DNA from 4 places in the Labrenzia sp. PHM005 genome. Region 3 is predicted to be linked to each of the others. Evidence: predicted binding sites of a transcription regulator. Region 3 holds the regulator's gene; each other region holds the start of a gene.
The links. The regulator PhoB, encoded in region 3, activates phosphate uptake and scavenging genes when phosphate is short. The targets are predictions, from matches to a motif close to TGTCATNNANCTGTCAT.
Positions count from the first base shown of each region.

Region 1: a site for PhoB is predicted at 1,672-1,688, ahead of phnC (phosphonate ABC transporter ATP-binding protein). Genes of this name have one in related genera too.
Region 2: a site for PhoB is predicted at 1,452-1,468, ahead of FJ695_RS21610 (DapH/DapD/GlmU-related protein). Genes of this name have one in related genera too.
Region 4: a site for PhoB is predicted at 1,688-1,704, ahead of FJ695_RS05825 (DUF1045 domain-containing protein). Genes of this name have one in related genera too.

Region 1 covers NZ_CP041191.1:3,503,581-3,506,660, reverse strand. The annotation lists gene phnD (phosphonate ABC transporter substrate-binding protein) at 1-774, opposite strand, end outside; gene phnC (phosphonate ABC transporter ATP-binding protein) at 798-1,622, opposite strand; gene FJ695_RS15870 (tyrosyl-tRNA synthetase) at 1,820-2,089, opposite strand; gene tyrS (tyrosine--tRNA ligase) at 2,325-3,080, shown strand, end outside.
Region 2 covers NZ_CP041191.1:4,777,689-4,780,768, forward strand. The annotation lists gene phnD (phosphonate ABC transporter substrate-binding protein) at 1-252, opposite strand, end outside; gene phnC (phosphonate ABC transporter ATP-binding protein) at 309-1,142, opposite strand; gene FJ695_RS21610 (DapH/DapD/GlmU-related protein) at 1,528-2,154, shown strand; gene FJ695_RS21615 (VOC family protein) at 2,685-3,080, shown strand, end outside.
Region 3 covers NZ_CP041191.1:5,639,856-5,642,935, reverse strand. The annotation lists gene pstB (phosphate ABC transporter ATP-binding protein PstB) at 1-17, shown strand, start outside; gene phoU (phosphate signaling complex protein PhoU) at 49-744, shown strand; gene phoB (phosphate regulon transcriptional regulator PhoB) at 834-1,529, shown strand; gene FJ695_RS25485 (VWA domain-containing protein) at 1,591-3,080, opposite strand, start outside.
Region 4 covers NZ_CP041191.1:1,299,478-1,302,557, reverse strand. The annotation lists gene FJ695_RS05840 (alpha-D-ribose 1-methylphosphonate 5-phosphate C-P-lyase PhnJ) at 1-1, shown strand, start outside; gene phnK (phosphonate C-P lyase system protein PhnK) at 1-786, shown strand, start outside; gene phnL (phosphonate C-P lyase system protein PhnL) at 789-1,493, shown strand; gene FJ695_RS05825 (DUF1045 domain-containing protein) at 1,762-2,511, shown strand; gene FJ695_RS05820 (alpha-D-ribose 1-methylphosphonate 5-triphosphate diphosphatase) at 2,508-3,080, shown strand, end outside.

The sequences.
Region 1 (3,080 bases), 2.1 Mb from region 3:
TGTGCCCTGACGGCCGTAAGTCATGAAGAAATACATGATCTTCGACTTGATGCTGTCGTCCAGTTCCGGACGCCAGGCCATCGGATCAGATGCAATCAGCGGGGAGCGCCAGATTTCCTTAAGCTCCGCAAAGAGCTCCGGCTTTGCGTTTTTCAGGCGGGAATACATGCCGGTGGAAGATGCAACAGCTGCATCAACCTGTTGGGTTGCAACCGAAATCAAGTTGGTTTCGTGGTTGGCGTTGCGAAGGGTCTTGAAACAGTCCTTCGGATTCACGCCTTCCTTGGCAAAGATGAACGTCGACGGAACCAGGAACCCTGATGTGGAGTTCGGGTCACCTATGCCGAAGTTGAGGTCTTTGCCGCACTTCATGACATCTTCGTATGTGAGGCCAGAGTCCTTGTGCGTCACCATGACAGACCAGTAGCCACGATCGCCGGTTGCTTCCGTGGTCTGAGCAAAGATTTCAGCCCCCGCACGGTCAACCGCAACCATTGCGGATTTGTTGCCGTACCAGACAACATCGACCTTATCGAAACGCATGCCTTCAATCACACCGGCATAATCGGCTGCGAAAAACGGCTTCACCGGCATGCCGAGGGACGCTTCCATGGCTTCCAGGAACGGGCCCCACTTTTCGCGTTGGGCGGAGCTGGACTCGGTGGACAAGATGCCAAAGAACAGTTCTTCCGGTTTTTCACGCTCGGCCAGGGCCGGGCCACTCAAACCAACCATGATCGCCGCGGACGCAGCAATGCGAGCAAACAATTTCATCACGATGTCTCCCCTAAAGGGTTTCAGGCCGTCGCCGGGATTGGCGCGGTCCCGAAGTCTTCGGCGTCCGGCAGCACAAGTTCTTCGCTGGCCTCGCCGTAGATTTCACGCAAAAACTGGGTCGTCAGAGCATGGCTCGGCCCATCGTAGACAATCTGGCCGGCCCGCATCGCAATGGTCCGCTGGCAATAGCGGCGCGCATATTCAACCTGATGCAAAGACACGACGACCGTAGTGCCGTCTTCCTCATTGAGGCGGGACAATATACCCATCACACGCTTCGCAGAGGCTGGATCTAGGGAGGCGATCGGCTCATCGGCCAGGATCACCTTGGCACCTTGGACAATTGTGCGGGCGATTGCCGCGCGTTGCTGCTGCCCGCCTGACAGGGTTGAGGCTCTTTGGCGGGCTTTCGCTTCAATCCCGACGCGTTGAAGTGCGCGCATGGCCAGCTGCTTTTCTTCATTTGAAAAGAAACCAAAAACCCCGCGCCAAACCGGCACCTTGCCAAGCAGTCCGGCCAAAACATTGGTCAGAACGCTGAGACGCGGCACCAGGTTGAACTGCTGAAACACAACGCCGATTCCGGTTCTGGTGGCCGCAATGTTCTTTGAGACTGCACCGCTTTTTTGAACCGTTTTCCCGTTGACGGTGACCGTACAGCAATCCCGGTCCTTGTCGCCGGCAACAAGGCCTGAAATGTGCCGGATTAAGGTGGATTTTCCAGATCCTGAGGCGCCAATCAGCGCGACGAATTCACCTTCCGACACCGTCAGACTGACACCGTCAAGTGCCTGAACACCGCCGCGAAACGTTTTGGACAGTCGCTGTACTGAGATTGCAGTCATCCAGGCCTCCTCGGTTGCGAGCGTCGTAGCAAACCGGACGGGTGGCTGAATGAAGGATTGGTGTCATTCTGATGAAATCTGCAGTTCGGGAACTATGATCGTTAAAGAGCGGAAAAGGGAAACGAGTGTGCTTCCTTGCCAATAAACGAAAGGCCCCCAAGAGGAGGCCTTCGTTTCAAAATGACTTTGCCAAGGTATCAGTAGCAAACCTGACGGTAACCGACGACGACATAGCGGCGTTGATATGGATTCCAGCGGCGGACGGCCTGGTTGCGGCAACGGACAGGCGCATAATAGCGCGGCTGTGCCTGGCTTGCGATGATTGCGCCAGCTGCAAGACCAATAATCGCGCCGGCTGCAACAGCTCCCGCGCGGTTGCCGGCGTGGGCTTGGCTCGGCGCAAGGGATACGGCAGCGGTGGCCAATGTCGCGGTGGTTACGGCGGCAATTGCGAATTTCTTGAACATGACTTCTCCTCCTCAACTGAACGCCGGATCTCAACCGGCCGATAATAAGAAACTACCAGCGCTTGTTATCCGGCGGCGTGACCCGCATCACGAAAGTCAGTTTTCCAAAAAATCGAATTTTTGCCTTACTGAACACTCTAGACCGAGCTTGCAATTTACAACCGCACTCCGCCGGTATAGAGCCTTGTGCAACAGGCCAAAGGCCACGCGACAGTTTTAATCGACAGGCAGATTTATGAGCGAGTTCAAGTCAGAGTTTTTGCAGGTTTTGTCCGAACGCGGGTTCATCCATCAGATCTCGGATCCTCAAGGCTTGGATGAGCTGTGCGCCAAGGAAACGGTGACTGCCTATATCGGCTTTGACTGCACCGCGCCGAGCCTGCACGCCGGGTCGCTTGTCCCGATCATGATGCTGCACTGGTTCCAGAAGACCGGCCACCGGCCGATTGCCCTGATGGGCGGCGGCACCACCCGGGTTGGCGATCCGTCCGGCAAGGACGAAAGCCGCAAGATCCTGACACCGGACCTGATTGAAGAAAACAAGGCGGGTATTCGCAAGGTTTTTGAAAAACTGCTGACATTTGGCGACGGGCCGAACGATGCCCTGATGATGGACAATGCCGACTGGCTTCTGTCCCTGAATTACGTCGACTTCCTGCGCGAAATCGGCCGGCATTTTTCCGTCAACCAGATGATCCAGCGCGATAGCGTCCGCCTGCGCCTTGAGCGCGAGCAGAATCTGTCGTTCCTGGAGTTCAACTACATGCTGCTGCAGGGTTACGATTATCTGGAGATTTACCGGCGGACCGGATGCCGGTTGCAGATGGGCGGGTCCGACCAATGGGGCAACATTCTGTCCGGCACCGACCTTGTTCGCCGTCTGGAAGAAACTTCTGCCTTTGCCCTCACCTCTCCGCTTCTGACGACCGCATCCGGTGCCAAGATGGGCAAAACCGCTGCTGGAGCCGTCTGGCTGAACGAAGAACAGCTG
Region 2 (3,080 bases), 860 kb from region 3:
GTCGAGGTTACCGCCGAGCAGGCCTTCGATCACACCGTTGTAGTCAGCCGGTGCGAAGAGCTTGACCGGAACGCCGAGCAGGTCAGCGGTCTTTTCTTCAAGGCAAGAGTAAGCGCGCAGACGGTCGGACGCGTTTTCACCGCCGAGGATGCCGATACGGAATTCGGAGATTTCTTCAGCAACAGCAGCTGTTGCGTTCAGAGCGATCATGCTGACTGCAGCAAGCGCAGCAACTTTGGAAACCAGTTTCATTTGGGACATTCCCCTAAGAGTTCACTGTCGATGACGATTGACTTGGAAGCTGGCGGTTAAACCGCAGCTGCCGCCGGAGCCATCACACCGGCGGGTTCTGTTGCGCCGGTTTGACCGGCATCGATGGCGGTTGATGTTGCCGCCTCGTTGAAACTTTCATCCGCGCCATAAATCTCGCGGGCGACATCTGTGGTCAGGGCTTCTGGCGCCCCATCAAAAACAATGAAGCCATCGCGCATGCCGATCACGCGGTCGCAATAGCTGCGGGCCGTGTCGAGCGTATGGAGGTTGCAGATGACGATCTTGTTGTCGCGTTCGTGGATTTCGCGCAGGGCATCCATGACGATCTTGGCGTTCATCGGATCGAGCGAGGCAATTGGTTCGTCCGCCAGGATCATGTGCGGGTCCTGCATCAGCGCTCGCGCAATCGCAACGCGTTGCTGCTGGCCACCGGAGAGTTCCTCGGCCCGTTTGGTCGCTTCCTGGGCAATGCCAAGACGGTCGAGCGCGGAAAGCGCGCTGTTGACATCGTCCTGACCGAAGATGTTGAAGAGGCTTTTCAACGTGCCATGGCCATTTAGGCGGCCGAGCATGACATTGGTCACGACATCAAGGCGCGGAACCAAATTGAACTGCTGAAACACCATGGCGCAGTCGCGCTGCCAGCGGCGCATCATACCGCCCTTCAGGCTCAGAATATCCCGGTCGTTGAACAGGATCTGTCCCGACGTTGCCGGGGTCAGCCGGTTGATCATTCTGAGAAGGGTCGATTTGCCCGCACCTGACCGGCCGATGATGCCAACCATCTGCGGTTTGTCGATGTTGAAAGAGACCTTATTGACCGCAGTCCGGGACCCGAAAGTCTTGGTGACGTTCTGAAAGTGAATCACGCAGCAGCCCTGTCCGTGTTTGTTCGTATTGCTGCCGGACAAGAGCCATCACGCCATTACAGCGAGATGACAGCTCCTTGTCAGTCCCTTGAAGAAACAGTGACATTTCAATGACAAAAGCCTTCCGGAACATGCCGAGCGCTCGGAACGCGCCTGATTATCCTGCTTCCTCAGTGGGTTCTGCAAAGCTTGGTAAATCTTGGTTGCAACAGAAGAACAAAGCCCGAGAAGCGTGTTTCTGCGCTGAAATACTAGTCAGGGCGCCTGGCGCTATCTGAAACTGAGGAAAAGTCCAAGAATTCATGGATACGTCATCAAAGCGTCACGCTTCGTGATGTGACCAAGGCTATCCATCTGCGCCTGTCATAAATAAATGGAACAAACCATGTCCGCACCACACCAAAAACCCGACCTTACTGAAGCACCCAATATTCATCCGGATGCAATTGTCCAAAACTGTGAGCTCGGAAAATGGACGGAAGTCGGTGGGCTGACCGAAATGCGCGAAAGCCAGATGGACGACTATTCCTACATCGTTCAGGAAGGGGATGTGGTCTGGTCAACCATCGGCAAGTTCTGTTCGATTGCGCGGCGGGTGCGCCTCAATCCTGGCAACCACGCCACCTGGCGCGCCTCCCAGCATCATTTCACCTACCGTGCCGCCGCTTACGGGCTCGGTGACGACGACCAGGACTTCTTCCAGTGGCGCAAGGACGATTGGGTCACCATTGGCCACGATGTCTGGATCGGCCACAATGTGACGGTGCTGGCGGGCGTCACCATCGGCACGGGTGCGATCGTCGCTGCCGGGGCTGTGGTGGCCAAGGATGTCCCGCCCTACACAATCGTTGGCGGTGTTCCGGCCAAACCGATCAAGCGCCGGTTCACCGAAAAACAGGAAGAAGCGCTTTTAGAAATCGCCTGGTGGGACTGGAGCCACGACCAGCTCAAAGAGCGGCTTCCCGATTTCCGCAACCTGCCGATTGATGGTTTTATAGAGAAGTATCGCTGACCTATTATTTTGCAGGCAAATGAAATCTTAACTTGCATTGCAATTCCCTAAGGGAAAACAGTCACCTAGAAAGCGCCGTTTTCCGCGTGTTTTGGACACACTTTTGAACTTTCCCCGGAAGTCACATTGGTTAACAGGGTCGATTCGACAGCGGCAAAAACCTGTGTTGAACTCACTTTCAACAGCACGGCACCAGCCGGTTCCGGACCGCCAACCAGAACCTTCGGTCGTTGCCATCGCTGTCTGGGCACAGTCCCAAGGGGTCGATTTATCGGCTTTCGCGGACCGGCTGTGAGGCACCCAGAATGCGCTAGATGCGGAGCGCTCCGCAGACAGCGCCCCGGCACTCTGACGAGCAGCGGGTTATCTGTTTTGTTGGCGCAGGCTTTCGGACCTTCCGGGGTTTTGATGGTTTGCAGGCGGAGGTTTTCATCCGATTACCATCGTCGCGTTGAGATCAAGATGAACCTTTGGTGCGGCTCCGGCAGCTCCATAAGTTCGGAAAACTTGACCTGAACAGGGGGGTGTTAGTGGAAACTAACACCCTTTCTGTTTTTGTTTTCCGCGAACTTTCAAAGGCGCTTGCACTCCCTGATGCCTTGCGCAGACACACCTTGGAGTTGCACGCGCCACACCTCCTCAATCGCCTGACACTCTATGTCCGCAGCGTGAAAGATGTAGCGGATTTCTATTGCCGCCACTTCGGCTATACCGCTCTTCCGGCCGCCGGTGGCCTCATCGAATTAAAGGCACCTGATGCGGGATGCGATCTTCTGCTGCACCCGTTGGCCAAGGGCCGGAAAGCCGGACAGACGCTGGTCAAACTGGTATTCCAAGTGGAGGATGTTGAAACTGCAAAGTCCGGTTTTGCGGTACACGGGCTCGATTTTGGGCCAATTCATCAGGGCAACGGCTATCAATTCGCC
Region 3 (3,080 bases):
CCGGCCGCTTCGGCTGACCGGGTTGCACAAGTTTCGAAAGGGCACAGGATGTCTGAACACATAGTCACGGCCTATGATGACGAATTGAACGCCATGGCCGGCCGGATTGCCGAAATGGGCGGGCTTGCAGAAAAAGCGTTTGCCGATGCAGTCTCAGCTTTGGTTTCCGGAGATACCGACTTGGCCAGGAAAGTGGTTTCCGAAGATGCCCGGTTGGATTCCCTGCATCAGGACGTTGAAGAAGATCTGATTGCCATGATCGTGCGGCGTCAGCCGATGGGGCAGGACTTGCGCGAAATCACCGCGGCAAGCCGAATTGCCCATGATCTGGAACGCGTTGGCGATCTTGCCAAAAACGTCGCAAAACGTGCAATCGCCATTGATAGCGATCTTCAGAGTAAGAAGCTGGCAATCGGTGTTGAGCACATGACGGAATTGGCGCTGAGCCAACTGAAGAAGGTGCTCGATGCCTACACCCGGCGCGACGCTGAGGCGGCGCGTCAGGTTCAGGAAGCCGATGCCGAAGTCGATGCGATCTATACGTCGCTGTTTCGCGAACTGCTCACCTACATGATGGAAGACCCGCGGGTCATCACCGAATGCGTCCATCTCCTGTTCTGCGCAAAGAACATTGAGCGCATCGGTGATCATGCCACCAACATTGCCGAAAACGTCTACTTCATGGTGACAGGTGAGCGTTTGCCGGAAGAGCGGACCAAGATTGACGAAACTGGAGCCGTTTAACGGTTGAAGCGGGGTGGCCTTTAGGTGGCTGCACTGCAGAAGTTGAGGCCGGCGTAAAGCGCCGGCTGGTGGAATTGGAGCGAGAATTCATGCCGAAGGTGCTCATCGTCGAAGACGAAGAACCGCTAAGCCTTCTGTTGCGATACAATCTGGAAGCTGAAGGTTATGCCGTGGAGACTTGTGTCCGCGGTGATGAAGCAGAAATCCGCCTGCGCGAAAGCCAGCCCGATCTCCTGTTGCTGGATTGGATGCTGCCGGGTCTTTCCGGCATCGAGCTGTGTCGGCGGCTGCGCGCCCGTGAAGATACTGAACGTCTGCCGGTCATCATGCTGACGGCACGTGGGGAAGAAGCCGAGCGCATCCGAGGGCTTTCAACAGGCGCTGATGACTACGTCGTCAAACCGTTTTCCGTTCCCGAGCTGATGGCCCGTGTCCGGGCGATCTTGCGCCGGGCGAGCCCGGAAGTGGTTTCTACGATGCTTCGGTCCGGCGATATTGAGCTTGACCGCGAAACACACCGGGTTCGCCGCAGCACCAAGGAAATTCACCTCGGGCCGACCGAATTCCGTCTTCTAGAGTTTTTGATGACGTCCCCCGGGCGGGTGTTCTCGCGCGAGCAGCTGCTTGATGGCGTTTGGGGCCACGATGTCTATGTGGATGAGCGGACTGTCGATGTACATGTCGGCCGGTTGCGCAAGGCGCTGAACAAGGGCAAAGCCAAGGACCCGATCCGCACCGTGCGCGGTGCGGGTTATTCCTTCAACGACCAATTTGCTGCTGCCTAAGATAATTGTAGAGGCCTGCCGGAACTTGCGGCAGGCCTCCGTCTTTTGCAGGCAATGAAACTTACTGAAGTTTCAGTACAAGCCGTTTGCCTTCGATCAGTGTCACCGGTACTTCTTGTCCGCCGACATCGAGCCTGTATTTGCCCGGCGGAAACGGAATATCGTTGGTGCCCTCAGTCAGCTTTATGACTTCCGTCCCGGCTTCATCGAAAACCTTGATGTAAAACTTCTTGCCTTCGATTTTGATGCGGCCCGGATTGATCCGCAGATCATCACCAGCTTCAACCGTGAAGTCTTTCCAGGCGGCTTTGCCGAACATGACAGTGTAGGTGCCCGGCGCTAACGGGATCGTCGTCCGGTCCCGGGTGAATTTCTCCACTTCTTCACCCGTATCCTGATCCAGGATCCGGTTAAAATAGGGCTCCGCCATACGAACCAGGGCCGGATCCAATGTCACGGTTTCGCCTTCGGTCAATTTGATGCCGCGCCAGAGTTTTTTGCCAAACCGCACGTCATAGGTACCAGGCGGGAGGGGAAGTTCGTCATTTGACTTCGTCAGCTTCAGCAAAGCCTGACCGGTCGCCGGATCCAGAACATCATGGAAGTAAGGGTTTTTGATTTTCAGGCGGCCCGGATTCAGAACAGTCGTCTCACCTTCGTTGACAACAACATTCTTCCAAAGGGCTTTGCCGAAGGCCACATCATATAGGCCTGCCAAAAGTGGGAAGTCAGCGTGATGCTTGGTGGCTTTTTCTATAATCTCCCCGGTTTCTGGATCCAGGACATCATTGAAATAGGGGCCTTCGACCCTGAGCCGGCCCGGTTCTATTGTTGTGGTTTCATCGGCTCGAACAGCAACGCTTTTCAGCCATTGGGTCTTGCCGAATTTGATGTTGTAGATCCCAGCCGGGAGAACTTTGGACGGGGTGCTATCTGTGAGCACGGCAACCTGCTCGCCCGTTTCGGCATCAACCACTTCGTTGAAATAGGGGGCGATGATTTCCAGCGTTCCTTCCTGCGCCTCGGGAAGGGTGATTGTGATCACTTCATCCTGGATTTCCGGCTCAGCGGTAGCCTCTACCGCCTCTTCCATGGTTTTCGCAAGGTCCACGGCAGAGTTGGCGTCATAGTAGGTGCCACGGGCGGCATCCGCGATGCATTGCAACTGCAGCCGCGCCTGCGGATCGACACCAAAGCCAACTGTATGGATGGTCAGATCCGTATCGGCTTCCGCTAGTTTCTTGGCAAGCAGGCAGGGATCGCCTTCGCAGGTTTCCTTGCCGTCTGAGACGAGAACGATGGCCCGCTTGCCGTTTTCCGGTTTCAGGTCGTCGGCGGCCAATCCAAGAACATGGGTAATGGGCGTATAGCCTTGGGCTTTTAGACCATCCGATGTGTTCACCACACCGGCGCGAACATCTGGCGCGCGGCCGAAAGGAACCAGCATCTGTGTGTCAGTGCAATTGTGTTTGCTGCGGTGGTGCTGGTGTCCATAGGCGCGAAAGGACAGCCGCACGCTGTCAGGGATCTGACCGACGAGGTTTCGCACGG
Region 4 (3,080 bases), 1.8 Mb from region 3:
AGTGTCTTTCAGGCTGACGACCCTCTGCTGCAGGTCCATAACGTGACCCGCTACTACGGCGACCGGATTGGTTGCACCGACGTCTCCTTCGATCTTTGGCCTGGCGAAGTGCTGGCCATTGTCGGAGAGAGCGGTTCTGGCAAGACCACGCTTTTGAACTGCCTGTCGACACGACTTGCACCCACCGCAGGCGCCATTGAATACCGCATGCGCGACGGGTCGATGCGCAATCTCTATCAGCTCTCGGAAGCGGAACGACGCTTGCTGATGCGCACCGACTGGGGATTTGTGCATCAGAATGCCGCCGACGGCCTGCGCATGAACGTCTCGGCTGGTGCCAATGTCGGCGAGCGGCTGATGGCGGTCGGCGACCGGCACTACGGCAAGATCCGCGAGACGGCAGATGATTGGCTGGGGCGGGTAGAGATCGCCAGCGACCGGATCGACGATGATCCGCGCTCGTTCTCAGGCGGCATGCGGCAACGGCTGCAGATTGCCCGAAATCTCGTAACCCATCCGCGGCTGGTCTTCATGGACGAACCGACCGGCGGTCTGGACGTTTCGGTCCAGGCCCGGTTGCTCGATCTTCTGCGCCGTCTAGTCGCTGATCTCGGGCTATCGGTCGTCATCGTCACCCACGATCTGGCAGTTGCCCGTCTGCTGTCGCACCGGATCATGGTGATGCGCCACGGCCGGGTGATTGAAGCGGGATTGACCGATCAGGTTCTGGACGATCCGCGCGAGCCTTACACCCAGTTGCTTGTCTCCTCCATTTTGCAGGTCTGATCATGCCAGTGCGTCTTTATCTGAACAGTGTCGGCAAGTCCTTCACCATGCACCTTCAGGGCGGCACGGTGATCCCGGTTGTCGAAAGCGTCGAGTTTTCTGTCGAGGCCGGCGAATGCGTGGTCCTTGGCGGTCCCTCCGGAGCGGGCAAGAGCTCGATCCTGAAAATGATCTACGGCAACTACCGCTGCGATCAGGGCCAGATCCTGGTGACTGTTGGCGAGGAGATCATCAACGTTGCAGATGCGGAGCCGCGCCAGGTCTTGCGGCTGCGGGAAAACACAATCGGCTATGTCAGCCAGTTCCTGCGCACGATCCCGCGCGTTTCTGCCGAGGAAGTGGTCGCCGAACCATTGGTGGCCCAAGGCACCAGCGAAGCAGAAGGGCTCGATACGGCGCGCAGCCTTCTCTCCCTGCTGAATGTCCCCGAAAGGCTCTGGAAATTGCCACCGGCTACCTTTTCCGGCGGCGAACAGCAGCGGGTCAACATTGCCCGGGGTTTCATCGCGCACTATCCGATCCTGCTTCTGGATGAGCCGACGGCCTCTCTCGATGCGGCCAACCGTGCTGTTGTGGTCCGCCTGGTGGAAGAGAAGAAGGCCAAGGGCGTTGCCATGGTCGGTATCCTGCACGACCAGGATGTGCGTGAAGAAATTGCAGACCGCATCATCGATGTCACCAGCTTTAGCGCCGAGGCCGCGGCTTGATGATCTTGGAACGCGGAAAACCAACAAAGGACATCTGCTCCCTCTCCCACGGGGAGAGCGCCGGGGTAAGGGGGAGTTACGAGCGTGTCTCCCCCTTACCCGGTCTTTTCGGCAACTTCTCTCAGTGGGAAAGGCTATTTGGAGACGCATTAATCTAATGAGCGCCTCCAAAAGACTTGCTGGTGCGAACAGAATGTCACAGAACAGTCATCCCTCCCCGGTAAGGCCTTCGCTCTGGCTTTGCCCCTCTTGATCCAAGATTTCAACCATGCGCTACGCCATCTATTTTGCCGCTGACGCCGACACTCCGTTGATGCAACTGGGCACCACCTGGTTGGGGCGCGATCCCTTTTCTGGAACCTCCGTCCAACAACCCAATGTGGACGGCCTGGATCCGGCGCGCTTTGCCGACTTGACGACAAGCCCGCGGCGGTATGGATTTCATGGCACGCTCAAGGCACCTTTCTCTCTTGCGGAAAGCGCGACTGAGGATGCACTGTTCGCGGCCTGTACCAGCTTTGCACAAATGATCGCTCCGTTCGATCTGAAAGGTCTCAGTGTTAATCGGCTGGGCAAATTCCTGGCACTGACGCCGGGTCAGACCGAACCGGACCTTGAGGCCTTTGCGTCTTTATGCGTGCGCCACTTCGACCCCTTTCGCGCACCCTTAAACGCTGAAGATCTGGACCGGCGGCGCCAGGCCAATCTTACCCCGAAACAGGACGCTTATGTCGAAGACTGGGGCTATCCTTACATCTTCGACGAATTCCGTTTCCACATGACGCTTTCCAACAAACTGGAAAACGAAGCGGAGACAGAAACGATGGCGTTGGGTGCTAAATCCCATTTTTCAGCGGTCACCAATTCGGCCCTCATGTGCCGCCACTTCGGCCTTTATGTCGAACCGGAGCGCGGCGCTCCGTTTGACGTCCATCGCATTTTTGAACTGACAGGCTCGGAGAGCCCGATCACAGCGCTTAAAATGGCGCTGGCAAACCCCAATGAGGAAGTCTCATGAGCACGCATCCGAAACTCTTCAAAAATGCCCGGCTGGTTTTGGCTGAAGACGTGACCAGCGGCTCGCTGACCGTCGACCAGGATGGTCTGATTGCTGACATTGGCTCTCCGTCCGAGACCGCGGGCCACGACTGTGAAGGCGACTTTCTGCTGCCGGGACTGATCGAGCTGCACACCGATCACCTGGAAACACATTATGCGCCGCGGCCAAAGGTGCGCTGGAATCCGGTTGCTGCGGTTCAGGCTCATGATGCCCAGATTGCCTGTGCCGGCATTACCACCGTTTTTGATGCATTGCGGGTTGGTATGGATGACGATGACCCGTCCACGGACACCCTGAAAGTCGCCGACATGCGTGCACTTGCCGATGCAGTTGAAACCGGTCAGGACGAACATCGCCTGCGGGCGGATCACTACATCCACCTGCGCTGCGAGGTTTCTGCACCGGATGTTATCCGGGCCTTTGAATATTTCGACGGTGACGACCGCGTGCGCCTCATCTCGCTGATGGATCACACACCGGGTCAGCGCCAGTTCGTTTCGCTCGATTCTTACATCAGTTACTACAAA